Regions from separate parts of the Streptomyces sp. NPDC107454 genome, predicted to be linked through region 1. Evidence: riboswitches for the same ligand, from Rfam matches in the RefSeq annotation. Region 1 holds a riboswitch; each other region holds the start of a gene.
The links. A riboswitch is a leader RNA that binds a small molecule or an ion and turns the genes downstream of it on or off. The one in region 1 is predicted to bind glycine.
Positions count from the first base shown of each region.

Region 2: linked by a shared signal. The riboswitch ahead of gcvP (aminomethyl-transferring glycine dehydrogenase) and the one ahead of gcvT (glycine cleavage system aminomethyltransferase GcvT) in region 1 are both predicted to bind glycine.
Region 3: linked by a shared signal. The riboswitch ahead of gcvP (aminomethyl-transferring glycine dehydrogenase) and the one ahead of gcvT (glycine cleavage system aminomethyltransferase GcvT) in region 1 are both predicted to bind glycine.

Region 1 is NZ_JBVJPA010000011.1:63,556-67,831, reverse strand. Features, by position in the region: gene ACZ69M_RS27770 (enhanced serine sensitivity protein SseB C-terminal domain-containing protein) at 1-83, opposite strand, end outside; gene ACZ69M_RS27765 (enhanced serine sensitivity protein SseB) at 308-1,111, opposite strand; gene ACZ69M_RS27760 (AAA family ATPase) at 1,242-1,922, opposite strand; glycine riboswitch at 2,091-2,191, shown strand; glycine riboswitch at 2,192-2,303, shown strand; gene gcvT (glycine cleavage system aminomethyltransferase GcvT) at 2,338-3,456, shown strand; gene gcvH (glycine cleavage system protein GcvH) at 3,598-3,975, shown strand; gene glyA (serine hydroxymethyltransferase) at 3,989-4,276, shown strand, end outside.
Region 2 is NZ_JBVJPA010000017.1:9,521-13,796, reverse strand. Features, by position in the region: gene gcvP (aminomethyl-transferring glycine dehydrogenase) at 1-2,477, opposite strand, end outside; glycine riboswitch at 2,658-2,753, opposite strand; gene ACZ69M_RS37495 (PRC-barrel domain-containing protein) at 2,868-3,239, shown strand; gene ACZ69M_RS37490 (DNA polymerase IV) at 3,331-4,276, opposite strand, start outside.
Region 3 is NZ_JBVJPA010000036.1:16,857-21,132, reverse strand. Features, by position in the region: partial or broken gene gcvP (aminomethyl-transferring glycine dehydrogenase) at 1-2,566, opposite strand, end outside; glycine riboswitch at 2,717-2,809, opposite strand; gene ACZ69M_RS49440 (substrate-binding domain-containing protein) at 3,629-4,276, opposite strand, start outside.

The DNA.
Region 1 (4,276 bases):
TCGTAGGCGTCGTAACGCCCGGGCGTCACCTGGCGCAGCATGTGCTCGACCTGACCGGCCGCGGCCGTGCCCGACGCGCTCACCTTCAACCGCCCCTTCGCGAAGAAATCATGACGTCGACCAACACCTCGGCCGAACCCCGGCCGAGCCATGAAACCAGCTTAAGCGGCGAATGCGCTCCGCCGGGGGAGCCGTTGAGAGCTCGGGGCCCGTTGTGGTCGGGAGGCTGCGGCTCGTTCGTGGCCGGGCGCGCCCACGCGGCGGAGCCGCACAATGGTCACAGCCTCGCGCCCCTTTCGGGGCGCTTCTACTGGGCCTGCTGGTAGAAGGGCCGCACCTGGGCTCGCATCCAGTCGGCCACCGGGTCCTGGGCGACGTCGAGGAGGACGAGGTTCACCGGCCACTTGACCGCGACGCGGGCGAGGGCGCGGGCGAGGGCGTCCATGGGGAGCGTCCGGAGGTCTCCCTCCCACACGGCGAGTTCGACCCCGACGAACATGACCGGGTCGTCGCCCTCGATGCTGGCCAGGCAGCGGCGGGCGGTCAGGACGACTCCCGTCGCCGTGAACTCGGCCGAGGCGGCGGCGAAGAAGTCCACCGGATCGTCCTGCCAGTCGGGCTCGTAGAGCTTCACCCGGCCACCGCTCGTGGGCCCGTCCAGCGGGGTGCGCCCGGTCCGGCACAGCTCGGCGACCGCGAGGGGCGGCAGCGGTACGCCGACCACCCCGTCCGGGTTGATCGCGATACCGACCTGCGGGGGCAGCCCGCGGGCGAACTCGACGGCGGGCGCGATCGTGTACGACAGATGGCCGCCGGCGACCTGGCGGAACTGCTCCTCGGAGCTGAAGACCGGCACGTACGCCTGACCCTCGATCTCCAGGGTGGGCAGGTCGAGGGATCCCGCGTGCGGTCCGCCGCCGTTGGGCAGCGGCACCCAGACGAAGCTGCGGCCGAGGACCTCGACGATGCGGCCGCCGGCCGAGGGCACTCCGAGGGACGCGGAGAGCACCTCCTCCAGCTCGTTGCCCGGCCAGCCGCCGTGCGAGTGGGGGTGCGGGCCGGGTTGCGGGTACGCCGGTACCGAGAAGTCCGGGAAGTCGGGGATGTCCATCTGTCTACCTGTCTACCGCCTGCGGTGAACCACTGTTCTGGTGTTCTGGCTGGAAAGGTTAGTGGGCCAGTACGACTTCCCGACCGCTCACGGCCCCGCTCGACTGCTCTCGGCCACTCGCGGCCGTTTCTCAGTCACCGAAGCCGATCCGCCGCAGTACGTCCGCCGCGTCCCGGTCGAGGAGCACCGCCGAGCCGCAGCCCTCCGGCAGGTCGCCCCGCTCGACGGAGCGCAGCAGCCGGGCGACCGCGCCCCGGTGACGGGCGAACGCGTACCGCGACACGCCCCGGCCGCGCTCGCGCTGGCCCTCCAGCGCCGTGCGGGGCGTGACGTCGAGCAGCAGCAGGTGGAGGGTGCCGCCGCGGCGCTGGGCCTCGCGGGCGAGCCAGCGGCGCACCCAGGCCTGCGCACCGCAGTCGTGCACGACGAGCCCGGCGCCGGAGCGCAGGGCGCGACGCAGGCCCGCGTAGTGCGCGAGGCGGACGAGGGGCCGGTAGACGGCGTACGGCAGCCGGCCGCCCGTCCGCCCGTCCCAGCGGTCCCGGGTGTCCTGGGAGTCGATGCGCGGGCCCTCGACGGCGCGGCGCATCAGGGTGGACTTGCCGCTGCCCGGCAATCCGGTGACCACGACGACATCGGCCGCCGCGAAGTGCAGACCGTGCGGAGAGTGTCCCGCGCGCTCTCTGAGGTCGCGGACCACGGCTGTCGGCAGCGCTCCGCACGTCTCCCGGGTCCTGGCCGGGGCACCGGGCTGCTCGGGCAGCGCGAGGCCCGAGGTCGTGGCGTACGCCGTGGTCCTGTTCACCGTGATCGTCCTCCCCTTGGGTCTGGAGTCCCATCCCCGTCGAGTGTAAAGAGAAGGTAATGCGCGGTGTCTCTCGTTTCCGTACGCGGACTGCCACAGGCCGGTTACAGATGCGGACTGCCATGATCGGACGGCGCGTGCGATGATGTGCCCGCCAACTGCATACCGGCCGCTTGAATCCGCGCGGGAGAGTTCCGGGAACCTTCGGGTACCCGGGCGCCGAAGGAGCAAGTCCCTCCCTTGAATCTCTCAGGCCCCGTTACCGCGCGGGCGAGGCACATCTGAAAAGCGGGCCGCTGTCCAGTGGCTCCACCCAAGGTGCAAGTCAGGACCTCCGTTCGCGGGGTCGTGATGAACCTCTCAGGTTCCGATGACAGATGGGGAGGAACGACCTCGCCGTCATGCCTTGGGAGCCCCACCGATGAGCAGTAACGCACCCCGTCTCACCGCGCTCGATGCCCTGCATCGCTCGCTCGGCGCGACGATGACCGACTTCGCGGGCTGGGACATGCCCCTGCGCTATGGCTCCGAGCGCGACGAGCACCTCGCCGTGCGCACCCGGGCCGGTCTCTTCGACCTGTCGCACATGGGCGAGATCACGGTCACCGGACCGCAGGCCGCCGCCCTGCTCAACCACGCGCTGGTCGGCAACATCGCCTCCGTCGGCGTCGGCCGCGCCCGCTACACGATGATCTGCCGGGAGGACGGCGGCATCCTGGACGACCTGATCGTCTACCGGCTGGCCGAAGACGAGTACATGGTCGTCGCGAACGCCTCCAACGCCCAGGTGGTGCTGGACGCGCTGACCGAGCGTGCCGCCGGCTTCGACGCCCTCGTGCGCGACGACCGCGACGCGTACGCGCTGATCGCCGTGCAGGGCCCCGAGTCCCCCGGCATCCTCAAGTCGCTGACCGACGCCGACCTGGACGGGCTGAAGTACTACGCGGGCCTGCCGGGCACCGTCGCGGGCGTCCCGGCGCTGATCGCCCGCACGGGCTACACGGGCGAGGACGGCTTCGAGCTCTTCGTGGCCCCGTCCGACGCCGAGAAGCTGTGGCAGGCGCTGACGGACGCGGGCGCGCCCGTCGGGCTCGTCCCCTGCGGCCTGTCCTGCCGCGACACGCTGCGCCTGGAGGCGGGCATGCCGCTGTACGGGCATGAGCTGACCACCTCGCTCACCCCCTTCGACGCGGGGCTCGGGCGGGTCGTGAAGTTCGAGAAGGAGGGGGACTTCGTGGGGCGTGCCGCGCTCCAGGAGGCCGCCTCCCGCGCCGAGGAGAACCCCCCGCGGGTCCTCGTCGGGCTGGTCGCCGAGGGCCGTCGCGTGCCGCGCGCCGGGTACCCGGTCGTCGCCGACGGCAAGGTGATCGGCGAGGTCACCTCCGGCGCGCCCTCCCCGACGCTGGGCAAGCCGATCGCGATGGCGTACGTCGACGCCGCGCACGCCGCGCCGGGCACGGCCGGGGTCGGCGTGGACGTCCGGGGCAGCCATGAGCCGTACGAGGTCGTGGCGCTGCCGTTCTACAAGCGCCAGAAGTAGCTTCGGGGCCGAGCTGCGGGGCCGAAAGGGCCCCGTCCAGCGCGCCCACGTGACGCACGCCGCTGTGTCACGTCTCGTATCCCAAGACCACTCGGTCATCCCGTTCATCCGCACTCCCCCGCGTACAGGAGAATTCAGGCCATGAGCAACCCCCAGCAGCTGCGCTACAGCAAGGAGCACGAGTGGCTGTCGGTCGCCGAGGACGGCGTCTCGACGGTCGGCATCACCGAGTTCGCGGCCAACGCGCTCGGCGATGTCGTCTACGCCCAGCTTCCGGAGGTCGGTGACACGGTGACCGCGGGCGAGACCTGCGGCGAACTGGAGTCGACCAAGTCGGTCAGCGACCTGTACGCGCCGGTCACCGGCGAGGTCGTGGAGGCCAACCAGGACGTGGTCGACGACCCGTCGCTGGTGAACTCCGCCCCCTTCGAGGGTGGCTGGCTGTTCAAGGTACGCGTCACGGACGAGCCGGCCGATCTGCTCTCCGCCGACGAGTACACCGAGTTCTCCGGCTCTTAAGGACTTCTGACTGATGTCGCTTCTGAACACGCCCCTGCACGAGCTGGACCCGGACGTCGCCGCCGCCGTCGACGCCGAGCTGCACCGCCAGCAGTCCACCCTGGAGATGATCGCCTCGGAGAACTTCGCTCCGGTCGCGGTCATGGAGGCCCAGGGCTCGGTCCTGACCAACAAGTACGCCGAGGGCTACCCGGGCCGCCGCTACTACGGCGGCTGCGAGCACGTCGACGTGGTCGAGCAGATCGCCATCGACCGCGTCAAGGCGCTCTTCGGCGCCGAGCACGCGAACGTGCAGCCCCAC
Region 2 (4,276 bases), on a different contig from region 1:
GCCTTGGTCAGCGGCCGCAGATCGATGATGCACTCGTGCGCGACGAGCCCGCCGGGACCGGTGTAGAGCACCGGGAAGTGCGGCTCCAGGCGCTTGGCGATGTAGTTCGCGGACAGCACCGCCACCTGCGTGGCCCGCTTGAGGCCCTCGCCGCCCATGAGACGGACGTACGCCCAGGAGATGGGCAGAATGCCCGCCGAGCCCCAGGGAGCGGCGGAGATCGGTCCCACGCCGGTCTCTGGGCCGGCCGCGGGCTGCAGCGGGTGGTTCGGCAGGTACGGCGCCAGGTGCGCGCGTACGCCGACCGGGCCCACGCCCGGACCGCCGCCGCCGTGCGGGATGCAGAACGTCTTGTGCAGGTTCAGGTGGGAGACGTCACCGCCGAAGTGGCCCGGCTTGGCGAGGCCCACCAGCGCGTTGAGGTTGGCGCCGTCGACGTACACCTGCCCGCCCGCCTCGTGCACCTGCGCGCAGATGTCGGCGACGTGCTCCTCGAACACACCGTGCGTCGAGGGGTAGGTGATCATCAGCACCGCGAGCTCGTCGCGGTGCTGCTCGATCTTCGCGCGCAGGTCCTCGACGTCGATCTCGCCGTCCTCGGCGGTCTTCACGACGACGACCTTCATGCCGGCCATCACGGCGCTCGCGGCGTTCGTGCCGTGCGCGGAGGACGGGATCAGGCAGACCGTGCGCTGGTCATCGCCGTTGGCCCGGTGGTAGCCGCGTACGGCCAGCAACCCGGCCAGCTCGCCCTGGGAGCCCGCGTTCGGCTGGAGCGACACCTTGTCGTACCCGGTGACCTCGGCGAGCCGCTCCTCCAGCTCCTGGATGAGGGTGAGATAGCCCTGCGCCTGCTCGGCGGGCACGAAGGGGTGCAGCTGGCCGAACTCGGGCCAGGTGACGGGCTCCATCTCGGTGGTCGCGTTGAGCTTCATGGTGCACGAGCCCAGCGGGATCATGCCGCGGTCGAGCGCGTAGTCGCGGTCGGACAGCTTGCGCAGGTAGCGCAGCATCGCGGTCTCGGAGCGGTACTGGTGGAAGACCGGGTGCGTGAGGTAGTCGTCGGTGCGCAGCAGCGCCGCGGGCAGCGTGTCCTCGGCGACGGCGTCCAGGGCCTCGATGTCACCGTCGACGCCGAACGCGGTCCAGACGGCGCCCACCTGCTTGCGGGCGGTGGTCTCGTCGCACGCGATCGACACGTGGTCGGCGTCGACGAGGTGGAGGTTGACACCTCCGTCGCGCGCGCCCGCCACGACCTCGGCGGCGCGGCCCGGCACCCGCGCGGTCAGCGTGTCGAAGTAGGCGCCGTGCACCACCTCGACCCCGCCGGCCGTCAGGCCCGCGGCGAGGATCGTGGCGTACCGGTGCGTACGCCGCGCGATGGTCCGCAGCCCCTCGGGACCGTGGTAGACGGCGTACATGCCGGCCATCACCGCGAGCAGCACCTGCGCCGTGCAGATGTTGCTGGTCGCCTTCTCGCGGCGGATGTGCTGCTCCCGCGTCTGCAGGGCGAGCCGGTACGCCTTGTGTCCGTCGGCGTCCACGGAGACACCCACCAGCCGGCCGGGCAGGCTGCGCGCGAACTTCTCACGCACCGCCATGTATCCGGCGTGCGGACCGCCGAAGCCCATCGGCACGCCGAAGCGCTGGGTCGTACCGATCGCGATGTCGGCGCCGAGCTCACCGGGCGAGGCGAGCAGCGTGAGGGCGAGCAGGTCGGCGGCGACCGTGACGACCGCGCCGAGCTCGTGCGCCTGCTCGATGACGGGCTTCAGGTCGCGTACGGCACCGGAGGCGCCCGGGTACTGGATCAGCACGCCGTTGATCTCACGCCCGGCGATCTCGGCCGGGATGCCCTCGCCCAGGTCGGCGACGACGACCTCGACGCCGGTCGGCTCCGCGCGGGTCTCGATGACGGCGACGGTCTGCGGCAGGGTGTCCGCGTCGACCAGGAAGAGGCCCTTCTTGTTCTTGCCCATGCGCCGGGACAGCGACATCGCCTCGGCGGCGGCGGTGCCCTCGTCGAGCAGCGAGGCGCCGGAGGTGGGCAGCCCGGTCAGCTCGGCGACGACGGTCTGGAAGTTCAGCAGCGCTTCGAGCCGCCCCTGGGAGATCTCCGGCTGGTACGGCGTGTACGCGGTGTACCAGGCCGGGTTCTCCATGACGTTGCGCAGGATCACCGGCGGCGTGAACGTGCCGTAGTAGCCGAGGCCGATCATCGAGTCGAGCACCTGGTTGCGGTCCGCGAGGGAGCGCAGCTCGGCCAGTACCTCGGCCTCGGTGCGCGCGCCCGGCAGCTCCAGCGCCTCGGCGTTCTTGATGACGTCCGGCACCGCGGCGGCCGTCAGCTCGTCGAGCGAGCCGTACCCGACCTGCGCGAGCATCTTGGCCCGCGCCTCGGGGTCGGGCCCGATGTGGCGCTGCTCGAAGGGGATTCCCTGTTCGAGCTCGGAGAGCGGAATGCGATGGGCGGTCATTGCGGAGGCCTCCTGGTCTGACACGACCTTCGAGGGGCACCACGGCGCGGGTACCCCGACGGCCTCCCCCTCTGTCATCTCAACCTGAGAGCTTCACCGGCCCGCCCGCTCGCTGCGACCCGGCTTTCACCGTCGGTGAGGGCGGAGGCCTTCGACACCCGCCCTGCTTTCCAGAGTGACCTCGTCCGTGCGGTACGTGTGCCTGAGAGATTCCGGGGAGGATTTGCTCCTTCGGCGCCTCCGATGATGTCTGGAGGACTCTCCCGCACGGGGTCAGCAGCCGCTTGCCAGCCTACCAGCGAGGAGAACGCACGAGCTTTCGAGTGGCCACCTTCCCGAATGTGCTCTTTTGTAGTGCTTACGGATGAGTTGCTAGCGAGTGGAGGGACCGTGCAGACCGACATCGATCCGCGCAACCTGATCGGCCGCAAGGCGCTCGACCGCAACGGCGCCAAAATCGGCACGGTCGACGAGGTCTATCTCGACGACGCGACCGGCGTCCCGGAGTGGGCCGCCATACGGACGGGCCTGTTCAGCAGGGACGCCTTCGTCCCGCTGGAGCCCAGCGAAGTCGTCGAGGGCACCCTGCGTGTCCCCTTCGACCGCGCCCTGATCAAGGACGCCCCCGACTTCGGCGTGGGCCGCCACCTCTCTCCCGAACAGGAACTCCAGCTCTACCACCACTACGGCCTGGACGTGACGCCCCCGCCCCCACCCCCGGACCGCGACTTCGGCCGCCTGGCAGGCACGGACGAGGGGTGACTTCTCGGATCGGGCCCCGCCGACGCGCCCCGCGAGGGGCGCGGGGAACTGCGCGGCCCGCCACGAACAACCCGCGACGGCCGAACCGACCTCACCCCCCACGGCGATCGCACACGGCCCCCCTCACCAACGGCAACGGATCAGCCGACTCCAACGCGACATCATCCGTACGAAACGTCCGCACGCGCCCCGGCTCGGAGTAAGGCGTCTCGAACCGCACGGTCACCCTCCCGAGCCCACTCCCCTGCACCCATCCGTGCCCGTACTCCGCATGCCGCACGTCATGCCCCGCAGGCCACCGGCGCTCGGCAGGCGGCGTCTGCTCGGCAGCCACTTCCCCCGCCCCCTCCTCGTCCGGATGCTCCAGCACCGCCGCCTCCCCCGCGGCGGACTCCGCCTCCGCTTGCGCCTGAGCCTGGGCCTGGGCGAACAGGTCCTCCTGCGTGTAGTCCGCGAGCCCCGAGACGCCGACCCCCAGCAGCCGCACGCCCCCGGTCGTGTCCACCGCCTCCAGAAGCCGCGCGGCAGCCTCCCGTACGACACCGGGGTCGTCCGTCGGCCCGCGCAGCGTCTCCGACCGGGTCAGCGTCGAGAAGTCGTACCTCCGCACCTTCAGCACGATGGTCCGCCCGGACAGCCCCGCATCCCGCAACCGCCGCACACACCGGTCGGCGAGCCGCTGGACCTCCATGCCGACCCGCATCCGGTCGTGGATGTCCACGTCGTACGTGTCCTCCACCGACACGGACTTCGTCTCCCGCTCGGCCACCACGGGCCGCTCGTCGTGCGCCAGCGCCATCGCGTACAGCGCGTGCCCGTGCGCCTTCCCCACCAGCCGCACGAGTTCGTCCTCGCCCGCTTCGGCGATCTCGTCGACCGTGGTGATCCCGGCCCGGCGCAGATGGTCCCCGGTCGCGGGCCCGACACCCGGCAGCGTCCGCACCGACATCGGCCCCAGCAGCGCGCGCTCCGTCCCAGGTTCTATGACCACGAGACCGTCGGGCTTCGCCTGCTCCGAAGCGATCTTGGCGAGCATC
Region 3 (4,276 bases), on a different contig from region 1:
TCGCTCTCCGTCGGCTCGATCATCAGCGTGCCGGGAACCGGGAAGCTCATCGTCGGCGCGTGGAAGCCGTAGTCGATCAGCCGCTTGGCGATGTCGTCGACCGTCACGCCCGTGGCGGCGGTGGCCGGGCGTACGTCGAGGATGCACTCGTGCGCGACGAGACCGGCCTCGCCGGCGTACAGAACGGGGAAGTGCTGTGCGAGGCGGCGGGCGACGTAGTTGGCACTCAGCACGGCTGTCCGGGTCGCCTCGGTCAGGCCGTCTGCGCCCATCATCCGGATGTAGGCCCACGGGATCGGCAGGATGCCGGCACTGCCGAACGGTGCGACGCTCACCGATCCGATCCCGTCGCGGCGCTCGGTGTCAGGGTGCAGCGGATGGGTGGGCAGGTACGGTGCGAGGTGCTCGGCCACCGCCACGGGGCCGACGCCCGGTCCGCCGCCGCCGTGTGGGATGCAGAATGTCTTGTGCAGGTTGAGGTGGGACACGTCGCCACCGAACCGGCCGGGCTGGGCGATCCCGAGCAGCGCGTTGAGGTTGGCGCCGTCGACGTACACCTGCCCGCCGTGCTCGTGCACCAACTCGCACAGCCCGGTGATGCTCTCCTCGTAGACGCCGTGCGTCGAGGGGTAGGTCACCATGATCGCGGCCAGGTCGTCGGCGTGCTGGGCGCACTTGGCCTCGAGGTCGTCCAGGTCGACCGTGCCGTCGGGCCGCGACGCCACCACGACGACACGCATCCCGGCCATGACCGCGGAGGCGGCGTTGGTGCCGTGCGCACTCGCCGGGATCAGGCACACATCACGTCCGGCCTGGCCGTTGCTCTGATGGTAGCCGCGGATCGCCAGCAGGCCCGCGAGTTCGCCCTGCGATCCGGCGTTCGGCTGGATGGAGACCTTGGCGTAACCGGTGACCTCGGCCAGCCATGTCTCCAGCTGGTCGATCAGGGTCAGGTACCCGGCCGCGTCCGTGCGGGGCGCGAACGGGTGCAGGTCCGCGAATCCGGGCCAGCTGACCGGCTCTATCTCCGTGGTCGCGTTGAGTTTCATCGTGCAGGACCCGAGCGGAATCATGCCGCGGTCCAGCGCGAAGTCACGGTCGGACAGCTTGCGCAGGTAGCGCAGCATCGCGGTCTCGGAGCGGTGCTGGTGGAAGACGACGTGGGTGAGGAAGGGAGAAATACGCAGCAGCCCCGTAGGAAGCGCCGTTGCCGTCCCGTCAGCCAAGGCGTCCAGGTCACTGCCGGCGCAGCCGAAGGCGTCGAGCACCAGGTGGACATGGTCCACCGTCGTGACCTCGGAGCAGGAGACGCCGACGTGGTCGCCGTCGACCAGCCGCAGTCGCAGGCCCTTGTCATGCGCGGCTGCGACGACATCCCCAGCACGGCCGGGGACGCGAACCAGCAGGGTGTCGAAGAACTCACGGTGCACCACCGTGATGCCGTTCGCCCGCAGACCCGCGTCGATGAGCGTGGCGTACCGGTGCGTCCGTCGAGCGATCTCGGCCAGGCCATCGGGGCCGTGGTAGACGGCGTACATCGACGCAACCACGGCCAGCAGCACCTGCGCCGTGCAGATGTTCGAGGTCGCCTTGTCGCGCCGGATGTGCTGCTCGCGGGCCTGCAGAGCGAGACGGTACGCCGGCCGGCCGGTATCGTCCACGGACACGCCCACGAGTCGGCCGGGCAATTGACGTTCGAGTCCTTCACGGACCGCGATGTAGCCGGCGTGCGGCCCGCCGTAGAACAACGGGACACCGAACCCCTGGGACGAGCCCACAACGATGTCGGCGCCGTATTCGCCTGGCGGCACGAGCAGGGTGAGGGCCTTCAGGTTGGCGGTCACCGTGACCAGCGCTCCGCGCGCCTGCGCCGCTGCGGTCACCTCGCGCAGGTCGCGCACCGCGCCCGAGCAGCCGGGGTAGGCCAACACCACGCCGAAGAAGTCGTCTTCGGGCAGCGGCTCGGCGACGTCGATCTCGACGACCTCGATACCGGCCGCGTCGGCACGCGTTCGTAGGACGTCGAGGGTCTGTGGCAGGGTGTCACGGTCGACCAGGACATGGGGACAGCTCTTGCGGGCGACCCGGCGCATGGCCGTGACGGCCTCGGCAACCGCCGTACTCTCGTCGAGCAGCGAGGCGTTGGCGGTCGGCAACCCGGTGAGGTCACCCACCATGGTCTGGAAGTTGATCAGTGCCTCGAGCCGACCCTGGCTGATCTCCGGCTGGTACGGCGTGTAGGCGGTGTACCACGCAGGGTCTTCCAGAACGTTGCGCCTGATCACCGCTGGGTGACGGTCGCGTGATAGCCGAGGCCGATCATCGCAACGGCCACAGTGTTCTGGCCCGCCAACGCCAGGAGTTCGGCACGGGCCTCCGCCTCGGTCGCGGCGGCGGGCAGGTTCAAGTCGGAGGTGCTTCGGATACCACTCGGAACGGCGGCGTCGATGAGGCTGTTCAGCGTCGGGTAACCGATTTCGGCCAGCATCTTGGCCCGGTCGGCGTCGCTGATGCCGATGTGACGGGCAGCGAACTCTCCGGACGCGGAAAACCCAGGTGGGATCATGATGGGAGGCTCTCTCATGGGGGCACCGCGAACGCGGCGCACTGGAAAGGTGACCTCCCCGCTCTGTCATCGGTACCTGAGAGCTTCACCGCCGGTTCGGCGGTTTGCACCGCGGGTGCAGGACGAAACGTCCTGTCTTTCCAGAGTCGCCTGGCCGAAGCGGCAGTTGTGCCTGAGAGATTCTGTGGAGAGTTGCTCCTTCGGCGCCGCGCACAATGGCGCGGGCTCTCCCGCTTCGGTTCGAGCAGCGTAATTGAGTTGTCGCAGTTGACCGTAGTGTCAGGCGGTAGTTGCGTCAATCCCCACTGGCAGAGCTCGGTCATGCTCCGCAGTCATCTGACAATGCACGCAAGGATTTCGGCATTGTCGGGGGATGATCGATCGCCGGTGGACGAGGCGGGATCCACGACTCGCTGCGCGTGCACGCCGTCCTCAGGCGCGAGGGAACCCATGGCCACCGTCGTTCCGGACCTGGTGCTGTCCAGTCTGGAGAACGCCTCGCCTTCCGTGACGTCGAGCCCGCCAAGCTCATTCATCACGCGGAAGGTTGCTGACAGTACCCATCCACAAGGTTCGCAACTTGCCTGCTGAGAGCGGCAATTGGCGGATCGTCGGCTCCGCCGGGGACTCGTACGACAACGTCCTCGCCACCACGGGCCGAGGCGAACCTGGTGTTCTTCGAGTACATCGGCGGACCCTGAGGTGAAAACCTCCCGAAGCCTGACCTTCAAATGCGGGAGGGTTTCACCTCAGGGCCATCGACGGCTTCGGCAACCGGCGCATCCATGAACGGCTGGACTTCCTCGGCCCATCGAGTTCGAGGAGAAGCGGGACGCCGAGCAGGCATTGGCCGAACGAGCGAACCTGAAACCCCGTCAACCTGCCCTGACCCCGGAACGGGAAGCCAGACCCGGACGATCTGCCATTCTGCCTCCGCCATGTCCGAGCCGCGAGCACGAAGGAGTGTGGCAACAGGGCCTCCCGGAACAGCTCGTCGGGTTCGACGACCCCGAGCTACCGTGAGGCTCTGCCTCCATGCGCCGACTGCAAGCGGATGGCTTCTCAGCTCTTGGCACAGCCCTCCACGCCCTCGGGGAGCTTCGCCTTGGACCAGCCCTTCGGACATGCCGTGCGGGTCACGTAGCGGTGTGCTGGATCCTGCTCGTAGTCGCGCAGGTAATCGGCCGTGTAAGGATCGGCCTTCTTCCCCGCGAGCGGCTTGCCGGTCTGAGACGCACTGAGGGAAGACTCCGGCAGCATTATGTTGAAGATGTCGGCCGTCTCCTCATCGCCCACCTTGCCAGGCGGGAAGACGTTGCATCCCTCGGTGTAGGTGTCCTGCTCGCAGACCTTGACGTTCTTGCCCGTGACGATCTTGTAGGGGACCTCGATGTCCATCGGGATGCCGTGGGGACCGTTGAGGAGGACCGCGAGTGCGACCTTCATACCGATGCCGCCCTGGGCGGGGGGCGATCCGATGCTGATGCCCGGCCATCCCTTGAGGAGCTGCTCGCGGAAGTACTGCGAGGTCTCACCGCTCACGGGGATCTGCTTGCCGGCCGCCTTGAGTGCCTTGACGCAGCCCGACTCCCCGTAGCCGCACCATATGCCGCTGACATTCGGGAACGAGGCCAACGCCTTGGCGGTCTCCTTCTGCTGCTGTGCGCTGTCCCAAAGACCGGTGTACTCCGTTACGATCTTGGCATTGAG